4 regions of the Streptomyces sp. NPDC127097 genome follow, and region 4 is predicted to be linked to each of the others. Evidence: riboswitches for the same ligand, from Rfam matches in the RefSeq annotation. Region 4 holds a riboswitch; each other region holds the start of a gene.
The links. Region 4 has a riboswitch for cyclic di-AMP ahead of ACFWJW_RS00220 (NlpC/P60 family protein). Riboswitches for the same ligand answer to the same signal wherever they lie in the genome.
Positions count from the first base shown of each region.

Region 1 (3,819 bases), on a different contig from region 4:
CTGCTCGCCACCGGCATCGAGGAACTGCTCCGTTACGACGGCCCCGTGGAGCTGGCGACCTGGCGGTTCGCGACCCAGGAGCTGACGCTCGGCGGGCAGCGGATCGCCGAGGGGGACCCGGTCCTGGTGGTGCTGGCCGCCGCCGACCGCGACCCGGCGCGCTTCGACGAGCCGGATGTGCTCGATCTGACCCGGCGTGACAACCAGCATCTGGGATACGGGCACGGCATCCACTACTGCCTGGGGGCGCCGCTCGCCCGGCTCGAAGGACAGACCGCGCTGGCGACCCTGCTGACCCGGCTCCCGGACATCCGGCTTGCGGCGGAACCGGATGATTTGCGCTGGCGCGGCGGACTCATCATGCGCGGACTGCGTTCACTTCCGGTGGAGTTCACTCCGGATCGGCCCTGACCAGCAACAAGGCCATATGTGACACAGAGTCAACCGCGTGACCATTACGTGATCTCCGATACATCGACTTGTGACTACCCGTGACCCCGACTACCTTTCGACCGGACGATCGACAGGCTTCACTCGATCGGTCGAAGCGGTGATGTGGGGGACCGGTGTAACGGTGCCGCTCGCGTGCGTCGGCCGGCCGGAGCCCGTCGAGCAGCTCGACGAGCTCGTCGAACAACTCAACCGCCGCGCGAAAGGCATCCGCATGCGTTCCGGGAACGGCCGACATCGTCGCCCCCGTCAGGCACCGGCCATCTTTGTCACGGCGGGAGTGACCGGCGCCGGCTTCGCCCTCCCCCTCCTCGGGGCGAGCGGCGCTCACGCCGCCGACACCGCGACCTGGGACAAGGTCGCCCAGTGCGAGAGCGCTGGGGTGTGGAGCGCCGCCTCGGGCAACGGCTACTACGGCGGCCTCCAGCTGACCCAGGAGATGTGGGACAACTACGGCGGCTCGGCCTACGCCTCGCGACCCGACTACGCCAGTCGCTCCCAGCAGATCGCCGTGGCCCAGTCGATCCTCGACGACCGCGGGCCGGACGCCTGGCCCAGCTGTGCGGTGAACGCGGGGCTGACCGGCGACGGCGAGGCCCCGGAGGTCGACCCGGGCAGCACCAGCACCCCCGCGCCCGACCCGTCGGACTCCCAGGGCGGCCTCGACCCCTGGGACACCCCTGGTTCGTCCCGCTCCCACGACGGTGGGGACTCCTCCTCCGGGCAGGACGACGCGCCGCACGACGAGCACGGCGAGCAGCCGGACCGGCAGCCGTCCGACGCGACGCCCTCGCCCGACGCCTCCGGCTCCGGCGAGCCCGGCGACGCGTCCACGAGCCCGGAGCCGTCCGACCCGGCGACGCCCGGCGACCGGGGCGACGACCCGTCGCGGTCCGCCGACCCGTCCGACGACGACCCGTCCGGCAGCCCCTCCACGGACCCGTCCGGGGACGGCAGCCGTACGGACAGCACCGGCACGCCGCACAAGGTGCCCAGCAAGGGCAAGCACCGCCGCGAGGCGGGCGACGAGGGTGCCGGGGACGGCGGCGACGGCAGGTCCGGCGGCCGGCACGCCTCGCGCGGCGGCGACGCGCACCGTACGGGCCCGGCGGCCGGCGGCGACTACACGGTGCGCCCGGGTGACAGCCTGTCAGCCATCGCCGCGGCCCACCGGCTGCCCGGCGGCTGGCCCGCGCTCTACGACCGCAACGAGGGCGTCATCGGGTCCGACGCGGACCTGATCCAGCCCGGTCAGCAGCTCGATCTCGGGCGGAACGCGGGGTAATTCGCCGCCCTTCGCCCTGTTTTGGGAAAGTGAGACAAGGGTCTCGTTGACTCCTGTGGGGCCCGGTGTGCTCAAGACCGGCATACCGGGCCTCACCTGCGAATACGTAACCAACCCGTGATCAAAAACGGTCAACTTGGTTCAGATGGTGGGGTTTGAACCCCAGGGGCATTACTGCTTAACGTCAGGATCGCTCGCCAAAGCGAGCCCCTCGATCACACGCCGAATCCTGCCGGTGGTCGAAGGCACTTGACGCGCAAGCGCCGAAGGCAGGAGCGGGGGACCCAAGGTAAGTGCCGGCCCCGCCCGTGAAAACGGGTCAACCGGCTTGGGGTGAAGCCAGGTGCGCATGCGCGCCGGGCCGGGCGACTCATCAGCCCGAACCCGACAGCTCACCTCGTAGGCGTCGGTGAGGAAACGAACGAACCATGCTGATCTTCAAGGGCAAGCACCGTCGTCCCTCCAAGGCCGTCCGCGTCGCCACCCTCGCCGGTGTCGCCGGTGCCGCCGTGGCCGTCCCGATGATGGGTGCCACCTCCGCCTCCGCCGCCTCCGTCGCCACCTGGGACAAGGTCGCCCAGTGCGAGTCCGGCGGCAACTGGTCGATCAACACCGGTAACGGCTACTACGGTGGCCTCCAGTTCTCCAACTCCAGCTGGGCCGCTGCCGGTGGCACCAAGTTCGCGCCGCGCGCCGACCTGGCCAGCAAGGCCCAGCAGATCCAGGCCGCCGAGAAGCTCCTCGCCATCCAGGGCCCGGGCGCCTGGTCCTGCGCCGGTGCGGGCAACCTGACCGCCGGTGGTCCGTCCCCCGACGTCGACACCTCCGCGCAGACCAAGTCCGCGCCGAAGCAGGAGTCCGCCAAGCCGGAGGTCAAGAAGGCCCCGTCCGAGGACCGTGCCTCGCGCTCCGCCGAGCGCAAGTCCACCGGCCACGGCAACTACACCGTCAAGGCGGGCGACACCCTCGCCAAGATCGCCAAGGCCCACGGCACCGACTGGAAGTCCGTCTACAAGGCCAACAAGTCGGTCATCGGCGGCAACCCGAACCTGATCATCCCGGGCCAGCAGCTCAACGTCTGAGCCGGAGCTCACCGGGGCTCCTGAGGGCCCGAGCGGCGGGCCCCTTCCTCCGTGAGACCGCCCCGTCATGGCGCGCCCTTCCCCCCAGCGCGCCGTGGCGGGGCTTCTCATGTTCCCGGGCCGTGTCCGAGGCGCCCCGGCCGGCGGCAGGCCGCTGACCGGCGCTGTTCCGCGACTTTCCCCGTTCGGCGAACAATGTGCCAAACGTCCCGGCAACTGGGCCTTTGGGCAGGTTTTCGGGGGCGTTCCGTCCCACGGAGCGGGCCAAGGGCAGGCGGACGAGCCCGGGGCCGTTAGGCTCATGCGCAGAACGCCAGACACCCACGAAGGAGACAACGTGCCGTCGATCGACGTCGTCGTAGCCCGCGAAATTCTCGACTCGCGAGGTAATCCCACGGTCGAGGTCGAGGTCGGCCTCGACGACGGCAGCACCGGCCGTGCCGCCGTCCCGTCCGGCGCCTCCACCGGCGCCTTCGAGGCCATCGAGCTCCGTGACGGCGACCCGAACCGCTACCTCGGCAAGGGCGTCGAGAAGGCCGTGCTGGCCGTCATCGAGCAGATCGGCCCGGAGCTCGTCGGCTACGACGCGACCGAGCAGCGGCTGATCGACCAGGCGATGTTCGACCTGGACGCCACCGACAACAAGGGCTCGCTCGGCGCCAACGCCATCCTCGGCGTCTCCCTCGCCGTCGCGCACGCCGCCTCCGAGGCCAGCGACCTCCCGCTGTTCCGCTACCTCGGCGGCCCGAACGCGCATGTGCTGCCCGTCCCGATGATGAACATCCTGAACGGCGGCTCGCACGCCGACTCCAACGTGGACATCCAGGAGTTCATGATCGCCCCGATCGGCGCGGAGTCCTTCTCCGAGGCGCTGCGCTGGGGCGCCGAGGTCTACCACACCCTCAAGAAGGTCCTGAAGGAGCGCAGCCTGTCCACCGGTCTCGGTGACGAGGGTGGCTTCGCCCCGAACCTGGGCTCCAACCGTGAGGCCCTCGACCTCAT
Region 1 covers NZ_JBHXFI010000071.1:16,645-20,463, reverse strand. Annotated here, with positions in the region: gene ACFWJW_RS33665 (cytochrome P450) at 1-411, shown strand, start outside; gene ACFWJW_RS33660 (transglycosylase family protein) at 575-1,735, shown strand; cyclic di-AMP (ydaO/yuaA leader) riboswitch at 1,946-2,156, shown strand; gene ACFWJW_RS33655 (transglycosylase family protein) at 2,164-2,817, shown strand; gene eno (phosphopyruvate hydratase) at 3,155-3,819, shown strand, end outside.
Region 1: linked by a shared signal. The riboswitch ahead of ACFWJW_RS33655 (transglycosylase family protein) and the one ahead of ACFWJW_RS00220 (NlpC/P60 family protein) in region 4 are both predicted to bind cyclic di-AMP.

Region 2 (3,819 bases), on a different contig from region 4:
GGTCGCCGCGCCGTTCTTCGCCCTGCGCGGCACCGTGCTCACGGCACTGGCCGCCGTGCTCGGCGAGATCTGGGTCGTCCTCTATCGCAGCGGCGCCGCGCGGGATCACGGCGAGTCGGTGACGGAGACCGTCATGGTCCTGGCCGTCGCCCTGTCGGCCCTGGGCATCAACCGGATCGTCCGGAGCGCCGGCGTCCGCCCGGCCTCCCTGGAGGACGTCTCGGCGGCCCTCCAGCGCGCCGTCCTGCCCACGCCGCCCGAACGGCTCGCCGGGCTCGCCATCGCCGCCCGCTACGTGGGCGCGCGGGTGGCGGACCGGAGCGGCGGTGACCTCTATGCGGTCCAGGAGACCCCGCACGGCGTACGGCTGCTGGTCGGCGACGTACGGGGCAAGGGGCTGGACGCGGTGCGGACCGCGGTGATCGTCATCGGCGCCTTCCGTGAGGCGGCGGAACAGGAGCGCACCCTGGGGGCGGTGGCGGGCCGGCTGGAGCGGGCGCTGCGGCGGGAGGACGGGCGGCGCGAGGGAGTGGAGCAGACCGAGGGGTTCACCACTGCCGTTTTGGCCGAGATCCCCGCCAACGGGCAGTGCGTTCTGCGGGTGCTCAACCGGGGCCATCCGTCCCCGCTGCTGCTCACCCCGGACGGCGGGCTGCGCGAGCTGCTGCCCGCGGCGCCGGCGCCGCCCCTCGGGCTGGGCGAGATGGCGAGCCGGCCGGACCGGCCGGACGAGACGTTCTTCCCGGCCGGGGCCCTGCTGCTCTTCTTCACCGACGGGGTGACCGGCGCCCGGGACCTCCTCGGCCGCTGCTACAACCCGTCGGGCACACTGCGCGGCTGCCGCTTCCCCGGCCCGGACGTCCTCGTGGACACCCTCGTCGAGGAGGTGGCACGGCATACGGGCGGCGCGTCGGCCGACGACATGGCGCTGCTGGCGGTGCAGCGGCCCATGGGGGCGTAGGTGGTGGCCCGTAGGGGGTTCGGTGGGCGGGGGCTTCATGGGGGTGGGGCCCGTGTAGGGGGACGGGCGGGCGTACGGGGTGCCGTACGGGAGCCGGGCCGTCCCCCGACCCCGCTCAGTGCCCCGGGCCGCCCCGTGCGCCGGAGAGGCTGTGCAGGCTCTGGCCGTGCGGGCCGGTGAGCGCGACCGGGCGTCCGTCGAGCGCGAGGGTCAGGTGCAGGGCGTCGTCCGGGCGGGGCGCGTGGGGTGCGGCGTCGGTGATCCACGGCAGCACGGAGTAGTGCTCGTTGGAGATCCAGTGGCCGCCGCCGGGCCGCCCGTCGAGCAGCGACCGTACGAGACGCGCGAACTCCGCGCGGCGGGCCGGCGGGAGATAGGCCAGCACGGCGCTGTGGAAGATGACCAGCGTCGCCTCGGGCGGTGCCTCGGCGGCGAGCGCGGGCAGCTCGTCGATCAGGTCGCCGCGCACCATCCGTGGCCGCGGCGCCGGCCGCACCGCGTCGACGGCCGCGGCCAGCCGTGCCGCACGCTCCCCGTCGCCCGGCCATACGAGCGCCTGGAGCCAGCGCAGATCGTCCGGTTCGCCGGCCGGGTCGAGCGGGTCCAGGTCGATGCCGGCCCGCCAGACGATCCGCGGCAGCCGTTCGGGCAGCTCGTCGGCCGCCCCGCCCGTACGGCAGGTGAACACCAGCGGGCTCTCCGGTGCACCCAGCTCGGCCCGGCGGCGCGGCCCGTCCCCGCCTTCGGCCTCGTACCGGTAGCGATAGCGGTCGGGGTGCAGACACAGCCCCGCGGACGCGCCGGCCTCCAGCAGCGCCAGCGGCTGCGGCAGACGGGCGAGCAGCGGCAGCAGGGTGGCGCAGCGGGCCGGTTCGTTGGTCTGGGTGGCGCGCTGCATGATCACCGCGCGCACCTCGTCCCAGTGCCGGATCGTCCACTCGCGCCAGCGCCCGTACGCGGCCGCACCGCGCGGGCCCGTCTCGGCGTGCGGGCCGTCGAGATAGCGGACGGCGGCGAGCAGGAGGTTCGGCTGCTGTTTGTTGCCGGCGGGCAGCGAGCCGGACAGCAGATCGCAGAACTCCGCGTCCTGGCTGATCCGCGCGGTCAGCTCCTCGTGCGCGTCCGACCGGCCGCGCGCCTCCCGCCAGGAGAACTCCCCGTACCGCTCCGCCACTCCCCACGCGTGACCGGCGGCCCGTCCGGCGTTCCCGGTGTTCCCGACGTTGACGACCATGATCCGACGTTACTGCTCTCACCCTCCGTGACCGAGGGGCACCCCTGCGCATAACGACTGGCACACAATCCGCGCGAGATCGTTTAGGGCTGGCGGGCCAACTCGCCCGGGTTGCTGCACTGCTGGCCGAAAAGGCCGCGCGGCAGCTCGTGCGGAGCGCATACGGATTCGTGGGAACGCTTGGAATTCGGCCGCCGTCTCTATTACTGTCCGATAACGCAGCGCGGTCGTCCCAGCCGCCGCCCGAGGCGGCACCGCGCGCCGACGCCGAATCCCGCACGCGCTTTTCACGCACCCCCAAGCACTTCGAACTGCACCAAGGGAACCGGGGAACCACTTCCTTGGGGTGAATCGGACGCCCTCCGCCAGTGGGCGTCCGTAGGAGACCTTCCTGCTCCGAACCCGTCAGCTAACCCGGTAGGCGAGAAGGAAGGAAAGGAGTGCGCCCCCGTGGCGTCCAACAGGTCTACCCCTGAGGACCCGTTCGCCTACGAGCTCGATGACCGAGGTGCCTTCCCCGGCCCCGGTGTCGATGACGGCGACGGACCGTGGGAGGAATGGAATCCCACCGAGGAATCCACCCGTGCCGTTCGAGGCAAGCACCGCGTCGCCAAGCAGCGCGGCGGCGGATTCGCCCGCAGCGGCACCGTCCTGGGTGTCGGTGTCATCGCGGCGGTCGGCGCGAGCGGCATGGCCTCGGCCGAGGGCCGTCCGCCGGTGCCGATCTCGATGCCCGACGTCGGCGGCCTGGCCGACGACCTCTCCGAGAAGCTGCCGGACGCCAAGGAGCTTCCCGGCATCGGCGAGCTGATATCCGACGACGACTCCGCGGCCACCGACGCCGCCTCGGCTCCCGACAGCGGCGCGGTCACCGCCGCCACGGGCGCGGACACGGGTAACGCCGCGGGCGCCGGTGAGGCGCTGCGCAGCCGCATCCTCCAGCAGGCCGACGCGCAGCAGGGCTCCGCCGAGCAGGAGGCCCGCGAGGCCGCCGAAAAGGCCGCCGTCCAGCAGGCCGCCACGGAAGCCGCCGCCCACCAGAAGTCGGCCGAAAAAGCCGCAGCAGCCAAGAAGGCGGCCGAGATGGAGGCCAAGCGCAAGGCGGAGGAAGCGGCCCGGCGGAAGGCGGAGGCCGAACGCCTCGCCGAACTGGCGAAGAGCTTCATCGCCCCCGTGTCCTCCTACACGCTCACCGCCAGTTTCGGCCAGGCCGGTGACCGCTGGGCCGCCGACCACACCGGACAGGACTTCGCCGCGCCGACCGGCACCCCCGTCAAGGCGGTGCACTCCGGCACCATCACCCAGGCCGGCTGGGCCGGCTCGTACGGCTACCGCATCGTCCTCACCCTCGACGACGGCACCGAGCTCTGGTTCTGCCACCTCTCCTCGATGGTGAAGACCTCCGGCAAGGTCAGCACCGGCGACGTCATCGGCCGCGTCGGCGCCACCGGCAACGTCACCGGCCCCCACCTCCACCTGGAGGTACGCCCCGGCGCCGGCGACCCGATCGACCCGATGCCGTGGCTCCGCGACCACGGGCTCAACGTGTGACCGAGGGCGTCGAGGGCGTCGGGGGCGTGGAGGGCATTGCGGGCACCGAGGGCATCAAAGCCTGAAGCAGACC
Region 2 covers NZ_JBHXFI010000046.1:24,568-28,386, reverse strand. Annotated here, with positions in the region: gene ACFWJW_RS28160 (PP2C family protein-serine/threonine phosphatase) at 1-961, shown strand, start outside; gene ACFWJW_RS28155 (DUF2332 family protein) at 1,077-2,195, opposite strand; cyclic di-AMP (ydaO/yuaA leader) riboswitch at 2,480-2,634, shown strand; gene ACFWJW_RS28150 (M23 family metallopeptidase) at 2,646-3,746, shown strand.
Region 2: linked by a shared signal. The riboswitch ahead of ACFWJW_RS28150 (M23 family metallopeptidase) and the one ahead of ACFWJW_RS00220 (NlpC/P60 family protein) in region 4 are both predicted to bind cyclic di-AMP.

Region 3 (3,819 bases), on a different contig from region 4:
GTCCCATTCTAACTGGACGTACATCCTGTACATTTTTTACAGAGAGAGGAGCAGGCCCATGCTGCGACCGATGGCCCGCTATGTCCTTCCCGAGTTCACCGAGCGCACGTCCCAGGGGACGCGCACCATGGACCCGTATTCCAAGCTGCTCAGTGAGCGCATCATCTTCCTGGGCACCCCGGTCGACGACGCCTCCGCCAACGATGTGATGGCGCAGTTCATCCACCTCGAACACGCCGCGCCCGAACAGGACATCGCGCTCTACATCAACTCCCCCGGCGGCTCGTTCACGGCGATGACCGCCATCTACGACACGATGCGCTTCGTGTCGTGCGATGTGCAGACCATCTGCCTGGGGCAGGCCGCCTCCGCCGCCGCGGTACTGCTGGCCGCCGGCACCCCCGGAAAGCGGCTGGCCCTGCCCGGCGCCCGGATCCTGATCCACCAGCCGTCGTTCCACGAGCCCGTCCAGGGCCAGGCCACCGATCTCCAGATCGAGGCCGAGGAGTTGCTGCGCACCCGCGACATGCTGGAGCGGATGCTGGCGGAGCACACCGGACAGCCCCGGGAACGGATCGCCGCCGATATCGAGCGCGACAAGATCTTCGACGCCGAAGCCGCCCAGGAATACGGCCTGATCGACGGGCTCACCCGTCAGCGCAAGCAGTCCGTCCCCCAACTCGGCGCACGGTGAGCCCGGATGCCGCTGCCGGAACTGCCGCCGCTGCCCGCCCTGACGCGCGCCGAGGGTGAGCTGATCGACCGTTACCTGGAGGTGCTCGACCTGCTGGGCAGGATCAACCCGGCCCGGGGCGGCGACACCTACACCGGACTGCGGGCCGCCCAGGCGCTGGTCGGCAAGGCCGCCGGACTGCGCGACGCGCTGACGCTGATGCACGACCGGGGTGAGAGCGAACTGCACCGCGAGACCTTGACCCGGGCGCTCCGGGTGCTGGAGGGCGAGCGCCGGGCCGGGCTCGTGACGATGCCGCCGGCCACGGAGAGTTGACGCGACACGCACACGGGGCTGCGCATACGGCGTAGCGTCCGGGCCCGATGTGAGGAGGCGACGAATTGCGCGGGGAAACGCAATTCCTTGGACCTCTGATGTTTCGCCCCTGGTCCAGGGGGTGCGGCGCCCCGCGCCATGGCACTTGAGGGAACAAAAGTAACCATTCAGGCGAAGTGTGACGCATGTCACATACGGCATTTTCAGCTCGGAATTCTGGTGGCGGGTGCGTGACGATCCCTTCGACGGCAAGACCCCGCCACAGCGACGGGGCGGTCCGGACGGGCGCCTAATCCCGCCGCCGTACCGGATGTCAGGTCGACGTTGTGGACCGGCGGGAGCGGAGGACCCGAGCAGGACGGGGTCCCGGCCTCAGGGCCGAGACTCCTTGGGGTGAAGCCGTACGCACGGCCGGGCATCTTCGCCTGCCCGAACCCGACAGGTCTTCCTTCGCAGGCGGCTGACGAAGGGTTTGCGCATGACTGTGCGCATGCAGACGCCAAATCTGCTGGCGCGTGCCGGCACCGTCACCGCTCTGACGCTGGTCACCCTGGGCGGGACGACCGTCGCCCCAGGAGAGGCCGGGAACGCCGAAGCCGCCTCCGTGTCCGCCTACGCGCTGCGGATCGCGGCCTCCAAGAGCGGCGCGCCCTACCAGTACGGCGCCCAAGGGCCGTACCGCTTCGACTGTTCGGGGCTGACGATGTACTCGTTCAAGCGCGCCGGGCGGGCCCTGCCCCGTACCGCCGCCGCGCAGTACGTCCGCACCCGGCATCTCCCGGCCTCCCTGCGCAGACGCGGTGACCTGGTCTTCTTCCGTTCCGCACGCGGCATTTACCACGTCGGCATCTATGCCGGCCGGGGCCGGATGTGGCATGCCCCCAAGGCCGGAAGCGTGGTGCGGCTGGAACGGATCTGGAGCGGCGCGGTGTCCTACGGACGGGTGGGCTGACCGGCATTTCGTCTCACATGTGATCAATTGTCGGTGGGATTGGCCCACTTGGCCGGTGGAGACGACGGACCGCACCCATCCGCGGATCACCAGGGCGCTGCGGTGGGCGCCGAGGTGCTGATCGTGCCGTACGGCGGCCGCGGTTGACCGCGTGCCGGGGGCCGCCGTTCAGGTCAGCACGACCTCGACGAGCAGGATGCCACCCAGTGTGGTGAGCAGCATTCCGGTGACGGCTTCCAGGGCGCGGGTGACCCGGGGGCGGCGCAGCCAGCTGCCCAGGCGGTCGACCAGCAGCGCGACGGCGGGGAACCACACCAGCGCCAGCGCGACGACCATGGTCGCGAGCAGCAGCGTGCGGGGCAGCGCGGGCTCGCCGGCCGGGACGAACTGCGGGAGCAGACTGAGGAAGAGGACCGGGGCCTTGGGGTTGAGGGCATTGGTCAGGAAGCCCTGGCGCAGGCTCCGTGCGGTGCCCAGGAGCGCGGGCGGGTGATCGGCCTGGGGCGCGGACGGGCCGGTCGCGGCGTCCTCGGGCGCCTTCCGGTGCTGGACGACCGCGAGCAGCGCGCCGACCCCCAGGTACAACAGATAGAGCCCGCCGAGGAGTTGGACGGCGCCGAACAGCGCGGGCACGGCGACCAGCACGGCCGCGAGCCCGGCGACCGCCAGTGCGGTGTGCACCAGCAGCCCGCCCGCCACTCCGACCGCGGCCGCCACCCCCGCCCGGCGCGAGTCGAGCGCGTGGCGCACCACGACCGCGAAGTCCGCGCCCGGCATGGCGACCATGCCCGCGGCGACTCCGGTGAAGGCGATCAGCTGTCCGTCCATGGGAGCAGTTTCGCTGGTCAGAGCCTTTAATGGGGAGTGGCAATGTTCTTGGGGAGCCTAAAGAGGTTCTTATGTACGACCCCACGCGGCTGGCCGCCCTGGTGGCGGTGGCGGAGGCCGGTTCGATCAGCAGAGCCGCCGACCGGCTGGGCTACACCGCGCCCGCGCTCTCCCAGCAGCTCGCCAAGCTGGAGCGGGAGGCGGGGACCGCGCTGCTGGTGCGCCACCACCGCGGGGCACGGCTGACGGCGGCCGGTGAGCTGCTGCTCGTACGGGCCCGGCGGGTGCTCGACGAGCTGGATCAGGCGCGGCACGAGCTGTCCCGGCTGACGGGGCTTTCCGGCGGCGTGCTGCGGGTCGGCACGTTCATGACCGCCGGGACGCATCTGCTGCCGCCCGCGCTCAGCGCGTTCCGGCGGGCGCACCCCGATGTGGAGCTGAGCGTCACGGAGTACGTACCTCCGCAGGCCACCGCCGCGGTGGCGCTGGGCGAGGTCGATCTGGCGCTGACGCACGAGTATGTGCCGGGCGAGGCGATGCCGCCGCCGGAGGGGGTGCGGCTCGAACCGCTGCTGACCGAGGAACTGGTGCTGGTCACCGCGCCGGGCCATGCCCTGTCGGCGGGCGCCGGCCGCCTGCCGCTCGCCGAGCTGGCCGGTCAGCCGCTGGTCAGCATGGCGCCGGCCAACCCCAACCGGCGTGCCGTGGAGGCGGTACTGGCGGCCGCCGGGGCGAGTGTGGCGGTGCGCTGCGAGTCCCCGAGCTATGCGGTGGTCGGTGCGCTGGTGAGCGCGGGGCTCGGGGTGGCGGTGGTCCCGGAGATGATGGCGGAGGGCTCGGTGACCCCGCTGGGCGTCCGCCGGCTGGACCCGCCGGAGCTGCGCCGCCGGATCTCGGTGGCCTACCGCCCCGGCGGCGGGGCCCCGGCCGCGGACACCTTGCGCGCCCTGTTGCGCGGGGCCTTCGCCCGTCACGCCCCCGCGTCGTAGCCCGACGGGTCGCCGGGTGCGGCGGAGGTCTTCAGCGGACG
Region 3 covers NZ_JBHXFI010000018.1:94,696-98,514, reverse strand. Annotated here, with positions in the region: gene ACFWJW_RS16650 (ATP-dependent Clp protease proteolytic subunit) at 59-694, shown strand; gene ACFWJW_RS16645 (hypothetical protein) at 701-1,009, shown strand; cyclic di-AMP (ydaO/yuaA leader) riboswitch at 1,286-1,483, shown strand; gene ACFWJW_RS16640 (C40 family peptidase) at 1,488-1,961, shown strand; gene ACFWJW_RS16635 (LysE family translocator) at 2,130-2,789, opposite strand; gene ACFWJW_RS16630 (LysR family transcriptional regulator) at 2,861-3,778, shown strand; gene ACFWJW_RS16625 (ATP-binding protein) at 3,810-3,819, opposite strand, start outside.
Region 3: linked by a shared signal. The riboswitch ahead of ACFWJW_RS16640 (C40 family peptidase) and the one ahead of ACFWJW_RS00220 (NlpC/P60 family protein) in region 4 are both predicted to bind cyclic di-AMP.

Region 4 (3,819 bases):
TCATGAGGGTGATCACGCCGCTGCCTTCCTCGTCCTCGTCCGGGATCTGGTCGGAGTCGGCGACCAGGGCGACCTGCTCCAGGAAGTCGGAGAGGGTGCCCGGATTGTCTTCGCCGCGGTCCTGCTCGAACTCCAGGGCCACGGCGGCCAGTTCCTGGAGGTTCTCGATCCGGGTCTCGTCCTGGGGGTCCGTGGATGCCTGGAGCTCGGCGAGGTAGCCCGTACGCTCCAGGACCGCTTCCAGGATGGTGGCGGGGCCGGCGCCGGACTCGACGATGGTCCGCAGCTCCTCCATGAGGACGTTGAAACGCTTGACGGCGTTGGCGGAGCGGGCCGCCATGCCGTATGCCTCGTCGACCCGGCGCAGCGCCTGCGGGAAGGTGATCTTCTCGCGCGCCGACAGGGCGTCGATCATCGCTTCGGCGCGGTCGCCGATGCCGCGCTTGGGGACGTTCAGGATGCGGCGGAGCGGGACGGTGTCCTCGGGGTTGCTGAGCACCCGCAGGTAGGCGAGCACATCGCGGACCTCCTTGCGCTCGTAGAAGCGCACGCCGCCGACGACCTTGTAGGGCAGCCCGACCCGGATGAAGATCTCTTCGAAGACACGGGACTGGGCGTTGGTGCGGTAGAAGACGGCGACATCGCCGGCCCTGGCGTCCTTGGCGTCCGTCAGCCGGTCGATCTCGTCGGCGACGAACTGGGCCTCGTCGTGCTCGGTGTCGGCGACATAGCCGGAGATCTTGGGGCCGGCGCCGGCGTCCGTCCAGAGGTTCTTGGGGCGGCGGTTCTCGTTGCGCTCGATGACGGCGTTGGCGGCGGACAGGATCGTCTGCGAGGAGCGGTAGTTCTGCTCCAGCAGGATCGTGGTCGCGTCCGGGTAGTCCTCCTCGAACTGGAGGATGTTGCGGATCGTGGCGCCGCGGAAGGCGTAGATCGACTGGTCGGCGTCACCGACGACGCAGAGCTCGGCGGCGGTTTCGGCGGGGCCGACCAGTTCGCGTACGAGGGTGTACTGGGCGTGGTTGGTGTCCTGGTACTCGTCGACGAGGACATGGCGGAAGCGGCGGCGGTAGTGCTCGGCGACGTCCGGGAACGCCTGGAGCAGATTGACCGTGGTCATGATGATGTCGTCGAAGTCCAGGGCGTTGGCCTCGCGCAGCCGTGCCTGGTACATCGCATACGCCTCGGCGAGGGTCTTCTCGAAGCCGTCGGCCGCCGTCCCGGCGAAGGTCTCCTCGTCGATGAGCTCGTTCTTGAGGTTGGAGATCTTCGCGCTGAAGGACTTGGGCGGGTAGCGCTTGGGGTCCAGATCCAGATCGCGGCAGACCAGGGCCATCAGGCGCTTGGAATCGGCGGCGTCGTAGATCGAGAAGGACGAGGTGAAGCCCAGCTTCTTGGACTCGCGGCGCAGGATGCGGACGCAGGCGCTGTGGAAGGTGGAGACCCACATGGCGTTCGCGCGCGGGCCGACCAGTTCCTCGACGCGCTCCTTCATCTCACCGGCGGCCTTGTTGGTGAACGTGATCGCGAGGATCTGGCCGGGGTGGACATGCCGCTCGGCGAGCAGATGCGCGATGCGGTGGGTGAGCACCCGGGTCTTGCCGGAGCCGGCGCCGGCGACGATCAGCAGTGGGCCGCCCGTATGCACCACGGCGGCCTTCTGCTCGTCGTTGAGCCCCTCCAGCAGCGTCGCCGGGTCGATGGCGGGGCGGGCGGCGCCGTCGCGGTAATACGACTCCCTGGGTGCGGGCGCGTCGAACCTCCCGCCGAAGAGGTCGGCGGGGATCTCCTCCGGGGCCGGGCCGTGCTCGTCCTCGGGAGGCGGAGGGTGTTCCTCCTCGCCCTTGTGGCCGAGGTCCGCCAGGAAGCTGTCGTCAAAGAGGCTGCTCATCGCCCACCGAGTCTAGGCCGCCGCACTGACAGTCCGCCGCGGAGTGGCGGATTGCGGGCCGTCTTCGGGCGGCCCCGGGCGCAGCGGCAGGTCAGGGGGCCGGCGGCCAAGCGCCGGCCGGGTGGCGCTTCGGTTACCCGAACCCGACATCTGCCACAACAACCCCCGCATCGCGTTCAGGTCACGAAAAGGTTTCGGGCATATCGAACATCAGCCTTCACAGGAGCCACACGAGTTGGCTAACGTCCTCGCTCAGGCAGCCCGCCTCCCCGCGGACGACAGGTTCGCACGGGCCGCCGACGCCGAGTCCGGCCCTGCCCTCAGGCACCCGGAGCCGGGGACCCACCAGCACCACCGGGGTGAATCGATCCGTACGGCCGTCGCCAGTGGACGTCCGGACCGTAGGGCAAGCCTTCCGTCAGCGACACCGCCCGAACCCGACAGCTAACCCGGTAGGCGGTCCACGGAAGGAGTTGCCGGTCTTGGCGTCGCATCGCAAGCCGCGCACCAGCGTTCTCGCCTCACCCACCGGGCGCCGTACAGCGGCCGGTCTCACCACTGCCGCCCTCGCCTCGGTCACCCTGCTCTCGCAGTCCGCCGACGCGGCCCCCAGGGCGCCCAAGCCCACCGTCGAAGAGGTCCAACAGAAGGTCGACGACCTCTACCACCAGGCCGAGGTGGCCACCCAGAAATACAACGCCGCCAAGGAGCGCGCCGAGACCCAGCGCCACACCGTGGACCGCCTGCTCGACGCCTCCGCCAAGCGCGCCGAGAAGATGAACGAGTCCCGGCGCCTGCTGGGCACCTTCGCCTCGGCGCAGTACCGGACCGGCGGCATGAACCCGACGGCGCAGCTGATGCTCGCCAAGGACCCGCAGCAGTTCGTCGACCGCAACCACCTCATGGAGCGGCTGACCGGCCGGCAGAAGCAGGCCGTCACCGACTACCAGGAGCAGCAGGCGGCGGCCACCAAGCAGCGCGCCGAGGCGACCCGCAGCCTGGAGCGGTTGCAGGCGTCGCAGGCATCCCTCAAGGAGTCCATGAGCTCCGTCCAGGGCAAGCTGGCCGAGGCCCGGCAGCTGCTGTCCCGGCTGACCGCCCAGGAGAAGGCGCGGCTGGCCGAGCTGGAGCGCCAGAAGGAGGCGGCGGCCAAGCGCCGGGCCGCGGAGGAGGCGCGCAAGCAGCAGGAGCGGGAGCGCCAGCGGCAGCAGGACGGCGACGGCTCGACCGGGGGCTCCACCGGCGGTGGCTCCACGGGCGGCTCCACGGGCGACTCGGCCACCAGCAAGGGCGCCAAGGCGCTCGCCTTCGCCCGCGCCCAGATAGGCAAGCCGTACGTCTGGGGCGCGACCGGGCCCACTTCCTACGACTGCTCGGGGCTGACCCAGGCGGCATGGAAGGCGGCGGGTGTCGATCTGCCGCGGACGACCTGGGACCAGGTCAAGGTGGGCCAGCGGGTGGCCACCAAGGATCTTCAGCCCGGCGACCTGGTCTTCTTCTATGACGACATCAGCCACGTCGGCTTGTACCTGGGCGACGGGAAGATGGTGCACGCTCCGAAGCCGGGCGCCAACGTCCGGGAGGAGTCGATCTACTACATGCCGATATACGGAAGCGTCCGTCCGGGCTGAGCCCGCCCCGCTCCCCCACCAGACCACCCCCCACGGTCACCCCCCACACGCCACCGCGCGGCCGTCGTCTCCGGATATGGAGGCGAGGACCGCGCGGTGTGCCGTAGTGGGGCGCTCGTCAGGTCCAGAGCACCGCGATGAAGATGTTGGCCACCGTCAGGCCGCCGACCGCGCCGAAGAGCGCCTTGTCGACCGTCTCGTCGTCCCGCTTGACGTAGACCAGCGCCAGGATCACCACCAGGACGGCCATCTTGATGCCGAGCTTGATGTTGTTGAGCGGGTGGTCCTGGGCCTGGT
Region 4 covers NZ_JBHXFI010000001.1:56,340-60,158, reverse strand. Annotated here, with positions in the region: gene pcrA (DNA helicase PcrA) at 1-1,891, opposite strand, end outside; cyclic di-AMP (ydaO/yuaA leader) riboswitch at 2,182-2,366, shown strand; gene ACFWJW_RS00220 (NlpC/P60 family protein) at 2,374-3,522, shown strand; gene ACFWJW_RS00215 (hypothetical protein) at 3,641-3,819, opposite strand, start outside.